Regions from separate parts of the Kineococcus gypseus genome, predicted to be linked through region 3. Evidence: riboswitches for the same ligand, from Rfam matches in the RefSeq annotation. Region 3 holds a riboswitch; each other region holds the start of a gene.
The links. Region 3 has a riboswitch for S-adenosylmethionine ahead of ACRYMN_RS08480 (putative leader peptide). Riboswitches for the same ligand answer to the same signal wherever they lie in the genome.

Region 1 (3,244 bases), on a different contig from region 3:
TGCTGTCCGGCACGCTGGACGACCCCTACTCCGGCCGCGAGATCCCCTTCCGGCGCGGGCCCGCCACGAGCTCGGACGTGCAGGTCGACCACGTCGTGGCGCTGGCCGCGGCCTGGCGCACCGGCGCGCGCGCCTGGAGCGCCGAGGAGCGCGTCGAGTTCGCCAACGACCCCCTGGAGCTGCTGGCCGTGGACGGCCCGCTGAACTCCGCCAAGGGCGACGACGACGCCTCGCAGTGGCTGCCGCCGCTGGGCGCGTGCGAGTACGTCGCCCGGCAGGTGGCCGTCAAGAGCGCCTGGGGGCTGTGGGTCACGCCCGCCGAGCGCACGGCGATGGCCGACGTGCTGGCCGGCTGCCCCGGTCAGGAGCTGCCCGCGCGCTGAGGGCTCCGGGCCGGGGCCCGGAGCACCGCTCCCGCGGTGGCGTCCCGGCCCGGCGGGCGCGCCGGGGTGGCAGGCTGCGGGCGTGGGCACGGGCGTGGGCGCGGGCGAGGAGGCGGGTGCGGTGCTGGCGCGCGTCGAGCAGTGGCTCGCCGCCGGCGGCGCCGTGGCCCTGGCCACCGTGGTGCGCCCGGCGCGGGTGGAGCCCTCGCCGCACCCGCAGCGCCCGGAGCACCTGGAGCCGCGCCCGGCGGGCACCGTCCTGGCGCTCGGCCCGCGCGGGGAGGTCGCCGGCGCCCTGCCGTGCCGCTGCGCGCAGCCGGCGGCGCTGGAGCTGGCCCGCCGCGTGCTGGCCGGTGCTGCGCCGGTGCTGCGGCGGTGCTCCGGGGCGTGCGCCCGCCGGCCGCCGTGCGCGGTGGGCCCGGAGGTCTTCGTCGAGCGGGTGGACCGCTCCAACGCCAACCTCGTGCGCTCGGCCGCGGCCTCGGTGCGGGCGGGGGAGGCGGTGGCGGTGGCCACCGTGGTCGCCGCGCCGGACCCCGCGGCCCTGGGTCGGCACCTGCTGCTGTGGCCGGCGCGGCGGGCCGGCTCGCTGGGCCCGGCCGAGCTCGACGACGCGGTCGCCCGGGCGGCGCGGGAGCTGCTGCGCGCCGGTACCAGCGGCGCGGTGCGCGTGAGCGGTGCGGTGGAGGTGTTCGTCGCCGCCCACCCGCACCGGGCGCTGCCGCGGGCGGTGCCCGCCGCGACCACCGCGACGACCACGACGGCGGGCACCGCGGCGACCACGACGGCGGGCACCGCGGCGACCACCGCCGCGGCACCGGTTTGAACGCGGGCGGGTGCTGCGCCTACAGTGCGCGGCAGACCATCCAGAGCGGTTGAGAGACCTGGCTCGACGACGCCGCAGCAACCCCCCGGGAACGGGCGAGGGTGCTCCCGCCAGGCCGATGGAGGAGAACGTGAACCCCAAGCCCCACGTGGCGGTCCTGCGGCGCGTCGTCGACCTGTGCCGCACCTGCTCCGCCGGCTGTCGCTGACCGACGGCCACCGCCGGGCGCCCGCGCCCGGCCCCGCGCCGCTCCCCGCACCGGGCGAGGCCCGGTGCCGCCGCGCGCCCGCGCACCCACCGCCGCCCCTCCCAGCCAGGAGCCCCCCTTGCGCACCCGCACGCCGCTGCTCGCCGTCCCCGCCCTGCTGACCCTCCTCGCCACCGCCGCGTGCGGAGGTGGCGACGGCGGTGGTGGCGGCTCGGCCGCCGGGGGCGGGCAGCCGCGCCCCGGCGGGGACCTGCGCTTCGCGATCCAGGTCGACTCCGGCTGCATCGACCCCCAGCAGGTCGGCAACAACGACGCGCTGAACATCGGCCGCCAGCTCGTGGACTCCCTGACGGTGCAGGACCCCGCCTCCGGCGAGGTGCGGCCCTGGCTGGCGCAGTCCTGGGAAGTCTCCCCGGACGCGACGACCTTCACCTTCCGCCTGCGCAGCGGCGCCACCTTCAGCGACGGCGCCCCGGTGGACTCGGCGGCCGTGAAGGCCAACCTCGACGGCGTCGTCGCCCTGGGCGCCAAGGCGCAGCTGGGCTCGACGTACCTGGCCGGGTACACCGGCACCCGGACCCCCGACCCGCTCACGGCCGTGGTGACGTTCTCGCAGCCGAGCGCGCAGTTCCTGCAGGCCACCTCGACGATGAGCCTGGGCCTGCTCTCGCCGGCCACCGTGGCCGCCGACCCGGCCACCCGCTGCGACGGCAGCACGCTGGCCGGGTCCGGCCCCTTCACGGTCGGCTCCTACCGCCGCGACGCCGAGGTGGTGCTGGAGAAGCGCGCCGGCTACGACTGGGCGCCCGACGGCGCCGGGCACACCGGCGAGGCCTACCTGGACAGCATCACCTTCCAGGTGGTGCCGGAGTCCAGCGTGCGCACCGGCTCGCTGGCCTCGGACCAGATCGACGCGACGACCTCCATCGCCGCGCAGGACCTGCCGCAGTTCGACCGCGACGGGTTCTGGACCGAGCGCCGCGCGAACCCGGGCATCCCGTACAACTTCTTCCCCAACTCCTCGCGCCCGCTGTTCTCCGACGCGCGCGTGCGGCAGGCGCTGTCGAAGGCCGTCGACCGCGAGGAGGTCGCGAGCATCCTCAACCCCGGCGACGTGGCCGTCTCCTCGGCGCTGTCCGCCTCGACGCCGCTGGCCCCGGACGACTCCGCGCTGCTGGCCCGCGACGTCGACGGCGCCGCCGCGCTGCTGGAGGAGGCCGGCTGGAGGGAGGGCCCCGACGGCGTGCGCGTCAAGGACGGCCAGCGCCTGACGTTCACGGTGACGTTCTGGCAGCCGGTCTCGGCGGCGCTGGAGCTGATCCAGCAGCAGGTGCGCGAGGTCGGCATCGACCTGCAGCTGAAGCAGGCCACCGTGGCCGAGCAGCAGGCGCAGCAGGCCTCCGGCGACTACGACGTGCTGCTGTACAACCTCACCCGCTCCGACCCGGACGTGCTGCGCACCGTCTTCGCGCAGAGCGCGCGCAACGTCGCCCAGCGCCCGCGCGGGCCGCTGGACGACCTGCTCGACGGGCAGGCGGGCACCCTGGACGCCGACCGGCGCGGTGAGCTGGTCGCGCAGGCCTCGCAGCAGCTGCTCACCGAGGCGTACTCGATCCCGCTGTTCGAGCTGTCCACCGTCATCGCCGCCAGCGCCGACGTGCACGACCTGGAGTTCGAGGGCTCCTCGCGGCTGTGGTTCCACGACGCCTGGCTGTCCTCGTGAGCGGCGCCCTGCCCGGCTACGTCGCGCGCCGGCTGGGCCAGGCGGTGCTGGTGCTGTGGGCGGCGTTCACGGTGACGTTCGCGGTGCTGTACCTGCTGCCCAGC
Region 2 (3,244 bases), on a different contig from region 3:
CGTGCGGGGCCGAGCCGGTCCTGCACGTCGGCTCCCGGCGCGGGGTGCCGTACCGCTCGAAGATCACCTACGAGCTGCAGCGCCGGCCGGTGCTGCCGCGCTTCTTCACGGTGGCCGCCGGCGAGGAGCTGGCCGCCCGGCGCGGGCCGCTCTCGCTGCGCCGCGACGCGTGGCCGCTGATCGCCAAGGAGCTGGCCGGCGCGCACTACGGCGAGCTGTTCGCCGGGCACCCGCAGCGCACCCGGGTGCCCGCGGCCGAGTTCGACGCCGCCTTCGCCGCCGCGGCGTGGGGCTCGACCGAGCTGGACGCCCTGGTGGAGCGGGCGGTGCCCGACCCCGCGGACTGCCTGGACCTGGCGCGGCTGGACCGCCCCCTGGCCGGGTGGTGGTCGCCCACCGCCGAGGGCGTGCACGAGCGCGTGCGCGCCCACGTGGCCGCCGACGTCGCCCGCCGCGGCGACCCGGCCCACAGCGCCGACGCGGCGGTCTTCAGCGCGCTGCTGTCCTGCTACGGCGTGGTCGCCGCCCTGGCCGCGCGCGGGCTCCTGGACGCGCGCTCCACCGCGCTGGAGGTCGACGGCTGGTGGCACGGCTTCTTCAGCTACGTCGCCTCCGGCCCGCCGCCGCAGCGGCTGCGCCAGCTGCTCGCGCTGGCCGACGCCGGGGTGGTGCGCTTCCTGGGCGGGGAGCTGCGGGTGCGACCCGACGAGCAGGGGCGGGCGTGGACGGCCCGCGGCGGCAACGGGCCGGTCGAGGTCAGCGCGCGCGTCCTGGTCGACGCCCGGCTGCCCTCCCCCACCGTGCGCGGCGCGGCGGACCCGCTGCTGCGCGCCCTCGCCGCGCGCGGCGAGGCGGGCGAGCGCGAGTTCGCCGACGCGGACGGGGAGGTCTTCGCCGGCGGGCGCCTGGCCGTCGACGAGGAGGGGCGCGTGCTGCACCGCGACGGCACCGCCCACCCGCGCCGCTTCGCCGCCGGGCCGTGGGTGGCCGGCGGCGGCTGGGCACCGGCGTTCCCGCGCCCGGGCCTGGACGCGGGCTTCTTCCGGCTCAACGACGCCCTGGCCGGCGGGCTGCTCGAGGCGGCCCTCAGCGCCGGCGAGCCAGCAGGTGCCAGTAGCGCCCCGCCCGCCGGAACGCGTCGCGCCGGCTGAGCTCGACCTCCAGCTCCTCCAGGTCGTCGAGGTCGGCGGGGTCGGCGGGGCCCGCGGCGCGGGCGAGGTGCGCGGGCCCCGCCGGGCCGGCGCTGCCGGCGCGGTGGGCGTCCTCGAGCTGCGGGGCCACCACGAGCACGCCGGCGCGCCCGGTGACCTGGCAGCCGGCGGCGAGCGCGGCGGCCTCCACCGCCGCGGGCTCCAAGCGCAGCACGGAGCGGCCGGTGGCCGGGTCCACGCCGCGCTCGGCGTCCAGCAGCACCCACGCCTGCGCCGGGCCCTCGCGCAGCGCGGTGGCCGGCACGTCCGCCGCGGGGTCCGGCGCGAGCAGCGAGAGCAGCCCGCCCGGGTGCAGCGAGGAGGCCAGCGCGGCCACGTCGGCGGCGACCTGCTCGGCGCTGCCGCGGTGCTGCAGCACGTCGTGGCACAGCACCACGTCGAAGGAGCCGGAGCCGCCGGCGCGGTGCCGGGTCAGCGCGGCCAGGGCGCCGAGGTCCTCCAGGTCCGCGGCGACCGTGCGCACGCGGTCGGGCACCCCGGCGGCGGCCGCAGCGGCGCGCGCGGCGGCCAGCACGTCCGGGGAGGTGTCCAGCACCGTGACGTCGTGGCCGGCCAGCGCCAGCTGCAGCGCGTCGCGGCCGTCGCCGCCGCCGGCGTCGAGCACCCGCAGGGGCGCCGGGCCCAGCCGGGCGCACTCCTCGCGCAGCAGGGCGGCCACCACGCGGTAGCGCAGCCGCCCCCACGCGGACTCCTGCCAGGTGGCCCAGGCGGCCGCCTCGCGGCGCCGCCGCTCGCCCGGGTCGCCGTCCAGGCCGCCGCCGGCGGCGGGCGTGGTCGTGCTCACGTGGCACCTCCCCCATCGGTCCTGGCGTGAGCACCCTCCACGAGGGGGTTGCTGCGGCGTCGTCGAGCCAGGTCTCTCGGCCGCTCTGGATGGTCGGAGCAGGCTACGGCACCGCCCGGGGGCGGCGGGCGGTGCCGCAGGAGGACGTCAGCGCGGGGCGCGCTCGCCCGCCTCGACGGCCACGTCGAGGCGGTTGCCCGCCGGCGGCAGCGGGCAGGTGGCGTGGTCGGTGAACGCGCACGGCAGGTTCTGCGCGCGGTTGAGGTCCACGACGACGCGCCCGTCGGGGCCGGGCGCGGGCACGGTCATCGAGCGCGCCGTGGGCGAGCTGCTCACGCCCGTGGTGAGGTCGGTGAACAGCAGCTGAAGCCCGTCGCCGGAGCGCAGCGCCAGCAGCGAGCGCTCCACGCCGTCGGGGGTGGTGAAGCGCACCCGCCCGGCGGCGGTGCGCGCCTGGGTGAGCCCGGCGACGACGGAACCGACGACGACCTCGTCCTCCTCGGCCTCCAGCCGCCCGTCGAGGACCCAGCGCCCGTCGAAGGCGAACACCGGCACCCCGGTGAAGGCGGCCAGCACCGGCGAGCGCGGGTCGCGCACGCGCAGGCCGGCGTTGCCGCTGCGCAGCAGCACCTCCACGTGCCGCTCGCCGGCCACCACCGTGACGCCCGCGCCGTCGTCGACGGGGTGCAGGACGCGCTCGTCGGTCAGCGGCTCGCCGTCCAGGACGAGCCCGTCGCCGGCGCCGGCGCGCACGTGCACGCCGTCGGCGCCGGCCCACCACTGCCCGGGCACGTCGCCGGCGCGGGCGGGGGTGCGCCCCAGCCAGTGCAGGGCCGTCAGGCTCAGCCAGCCGTGCGGGTCGGAGAGGACCTCGGTGCGCCGGGCGCGCCACGCCTCCCAGTCCGCGGGTGCCGCCCCGCCCGCGGGGACGGGGGTGCTCGTGGTGCTCGTCGTGCTCGTGGTGGTCACGCGATCTCCTCGGAACGGGTGGTGGTGTGCGGGTGGCGCAGGCCCAGGTGGTCGCGCAGCGTGGGGCCGGTGTACCCCGTGCGGTAGGTGCCGCGCTCCTGCAGCAGCGGCACGACCCGTTCGACGAACTCGTCGAGCCCGGTGGGCGTCAGGGTCGGGACGAGGATGAACCCGTCGCACGCGTCGGCCTGCACGTGCAGGTCCACCTCGTCGGCGACCTGCTGCGGGGTGCCGACGAACTGCGGGCGGGCGGAGACCTCCACGACGAGCTCGCGCACGC
Region 3 (3,244 bases):
GTAGTCGGCGATCGCGGCGGCCTTGGCCGGGTCGTCCAGCGCCTCGCCGCGCGCGTACAGGTAGCTCAGGCCGGTGGCGGTGCCCCGGGTCTCCTCCACCGGCAGCGCGCTGCCGCCCGGTGCGCGTTCGAGGAACCTCGTCAGGTTCGGCTCGCCGAGCACGGCCACGTCCACCTGGCCGGTGCGCACGGCGTCGGGGAAGTCGCCGAGCTGCAGGCCGACGAGTTCGACGTCGCCGGGTTCCAGCTCCGCCCTGGCCAGCGCGCGCAGCACGATGGACTGCTGGGCGGTCCCCTCGGCGTAGGCGATCCGCTTGCCGCGCAGGTCGTCCAGGGTCTGCACGTCCGCGCCGGGGGCGACGGCCAGGCGCGTGGCGTCCGGGCTGGAGCGCCGGGCGGCCACGATGCGCACGTCGGCGCCCGCGGCGAGGGCCTGGATCGGCGGGGTGTCCCCGACGGTGGCCAGGTCGGCGGCGCCCGCGCGGAACGCCTCGAGGATGGCCGGCCCGCCGGTGAAGTTCGCGTACGTCACCTCGGCGGCCAGCTGCGCGTCCTGCCCGGAGGCGGCGAACACCGTCTGCAGCTGCTGGGCCTGGTCCGCGACGACGAGCTCCGTGCCCGCCGGGACGTCCAGCGACAGCTCGGCGGGCCGCTCGGCCGCGGCGCCGTCCCGCGACTCCGCCTGCGCGCCGGCGCAGGCGGACAGCAGCGCAGCGGTCAGGCCGGCGGCCAGCGCGCCGAGGACCTCGCGCCGCGCCCTCACCACGCGCTCCCGGCCGCCGCGGCGGGCTGGGCCGCGCCGAGGCGGTGGTAGCCGCCGGCGTGGTGCAGCAGGGGTTCGTGCACCCGCCGCACCTCCGCCCAGGCGATGCGCACCACGACGAGGTGGTGGTCGCCCGCCGCGAAGCGGTGCTCCACCGGGCCGGTGATGACCACGGGCGCGTCGTCCAGGCCCGGGGCGCCGCCCGGCAGCGGCGACCAGCGCAGGGGAGCGGTGAAGCGGTCGGTCCCGCGGGCGGCGAACCGCCGGGCCAGGTCGGTCTGCGAGGCGTCCAGGAAGTGCACGGCGACCGTCGCGGCGGAGGCGACGGCGTCCCAGCTGGACGAGGTGCGCGCCACGTTGAACACCAGCAGCGGCGGTTCCAGCGACAGGGAGCTGACCGAGGTGGCGGTGAAACCGGCGGGGCCGGCACCGCCGTCGGCGGTGACGACCGCCACGGCGCCGGCGTGCGCGGCGAACAGCTCGCGCAGCGAGGGGGTCGTGGGGGCGGGGGGTGCGACGCTCAAGGGTTTCCTCCGGGGCAGGCGGCGGCGCCCGGGCGGCGGTGCGCGCGCTGCGCGCGGGTGCGGCCCGGTGCGGGGTGGTTCCAGTGGTGGTGAGCCGTTGCGCCGCAACGGCTTCGTGGGCGTGCGACCGCGCCCGCGGCGCGGCGCGGGCCCGCGCGGGCGGGTCCGCGCGCGGGCCCGCGGGGCGGTTCGGCGGGACCGGTGCGGTCAGGCGCGGGTGCGGCGACAGAGGGCGCTGCCGACGCGGCACAGGTCGACGTGCCGGCGCTGCACGCTGAGCAGCGGGCGCAGCGGCGACTGCTGCGCGGTGCGGTTCATCGAGGGTTCTCCCATCGTTCCCGGCATGAGCACCCGCTCCCGTCTCCGGGGGGTTGCTGCGGCGTCGACGAGCCAGGTCTCTCAGCCGCTCTGGATGGCGTCCTGGAACCCTGGCACACCCGTGCACGCACCGTCAACGGTTCCCCGTGCGGGTTCCGGTCCCCCGGAGGGTTTCCGGTCCCCCGGGAGGACCGGAACCCGTTGGACCACCACCTCCGCACAGCGTAGGCTGGTGCCTAAAGGGGTTAGGGAGAAGGGCGCGCGGCGCCCGGAGGAGGAACCGTGCCGGATGAGGGGGGCGTGCGCCCGGCGGTGCTCACCGAGGAGGTGGTGCGCCGCGCGTTCGTGAACTGCAGCAGGGGCGAGGCGTCGCGCGTGGGCGTGCCCGCGTGGGTGCGCGAGGTGGACCCGCGGGCGCCGGTCGCCGGCTGGCGCGACCCGAGGGCCCCCGAGCGCGGCTGCCTGCTGGTGCCGGGCGCGGCGCCGGGGCTGGCCCCGCGCGCGCTCGTGCTGCGCGCGCCCTCCGGCGGGGGCGCCCGCGCGGCCGCCATGTGCGACCTGTGCCGCACGACGCGCTCGGCCGGCGACGTGGCGCTGTTCGCCGCGCCCCGCGCCGGCGCCGCCGGCCGCCGAGGCGACACCATGGGCGTGTACGCCTGCGCCGACCTCGCGTGCGCGCGCTGCGTGGAGGTGCAGCGGGCCACCGCGGCGCTGCGCCCCGACCCCGGCCGCACCGTCGAGGAGCGCCGCGCGGACCTCGCCCGGCGGGCGGGAGCCTTCGTCGACGCGGTGCTGGGCGCGCGCACCTGAGCGGGCCGCAGCGCGTCCGTGAACCGCGGCGGGCGCCGCGGCGGGCGTGAACCGCGGCGGGCGCCGTCGCCTCACACCCCCGCGCGGTGCGTCCAGGCCCCGCCGACGAGGGTGCCCAGCACCTCGGTGCGCCGCAGCGCCGCGGCGCCGCCCGCGGCCAGCACCGCGGCCGGCGGCTCGGCCACCAGCACCGCGTCGGCCACGTCGCCGGCGCGCACCGCGGCGCGCCCGTCGCACGCCGCGCGCAGCGCCACGTCCAGCGGCAGGTGCTGCTCGGGGTGCCAGGCGGGGCGCCCGTCCACCGAGCGGTGCACGGCCGCGGCCACGGCGTCCCAGGGGTCCAGCGGCGCCACGGGCGCGTCCGAGCCCAGCCGCAGCTCGGCGCCGGCGGCGTGCAGGGCCGCGTACGGGTACGCCCGCCCGGCGCCGTGCGCCCAGTGCACCTCGCACAGGTCGCGGTCGTCGGGGGCGTGCCGCGGCTGCACGCTGGCCACCACGCCCAGCTGCGCGAAGCGCGGCAGGTCCTGCGCGCGCACCTGCTGGGCGTGCTCGACGCGCCCGGTGCAGCCGGCGGCCGCGAAGCCGTCCAGGGCCACGGCCACCGCCGCGTCGCCGATGGCGTGCACCGCCGCGTCGAAGCCGTGCGCGGCCGCGCGGCGCAGCAGCGCCTCCAGCTCCCGCGGCGGCAGGCGCAGCACCCCGTGCGGGCCCGCCGGTGCCGGCGGGGGGTAGGCGTCGCAGCAGTACGCGGTGCGCGTGCCCAGCGAGCCGTCCACCACGAGCTTGACCGGGCCCACCCGCACCCGCGCCCCCGCGCCCGGCAGCGCGGC

Region 1: it holds a riboswitch for S-adenosylmethionine, as region 3 does, so the genes downstream of both, ACRYMN_RS06195 (ABC transporter substrate-binding protein) here and ACRYMN_RS08480 (putative leader peptide) in region 3, are expected to answer to the same signal.
Region 2: it holds a riboswitch for S-adenosylmethionine, as region 3 does, so the genes downstream of both, ACRYMN_RS09090 (methyltransferase domain-containing protein) here and ACRYMN_RS08480 (putative leader peptide) in region 3, are expected to answer to the same signal.

What each region holds. Positions count from the first base shown of each region.
Region 1 is NZ_JBJLRD010000011.1:52,401-55,644, forward strand. Features, by position in the region: gene ACRYMN_RS06185 (HNH endonuclease family protein) at 1-383, shown strand, start outside; gene ACRYMN_RS06190 (XdhC family protein) at 466-1,209, shown strand; SAM riboswitch class I at 1,243-1,334, shown strand; gene ACRYMN_RS06195 (ABC transporter substrate-binding protein) at 1,536-3,140, shown strand; gene ACRYMN_RS06200 (ABC transporter permease) at 3,137-3,244, shown strand, end outside.
Region 2 is NZ_JBJLRD010000018.1:55,865-59,108, reverse strand. Features, by position in the region: gene ACRYMN_RS09095 (FAD/NAD(P)-binding protein) at 1-1,151, shown strand, start outside; gene ACRYMN_RS09090 (methyltransferase domain-containing protein) at 1,087-1,995, opposite strand; SAM riboswitch class I at 2,005-2,091, opposite strand; gene ACRYMN_RS09085 (DUF1684 domain-containing protein) at 2,143-2,964, opposite strand; gene ACRYMN_RS09080 (NtaA/DmoA family FMN-dependent monooxygenase) at 2,961-3,244, opposite strand, start outside.
Region 3 is NZ_JBJLRD010000017.1:10,179-13,422, reverse strand. Features, by position in the region: gene ACRYMN_RS08490 (ABC transporter substrate-binding protein) at 1-762, opposite strand, end outside; gene ACRYMN_RS08485 (flavin reductase family protein) at 759-1,286, opposite strand; gene ACRYMN_RS08480 (putative leader peptide) at 1,494-1,604, opposite strand; SAM riboswitch class I at 1,613-1,705, opposite strand; gene ACRYMN_RS08475 (FBP domain-containing protein) at 1,887-2,414, shown strand; gene ACRYMN_RS08470 (amidohydrolase) at 2,486-3,244, opposite strand, start outside.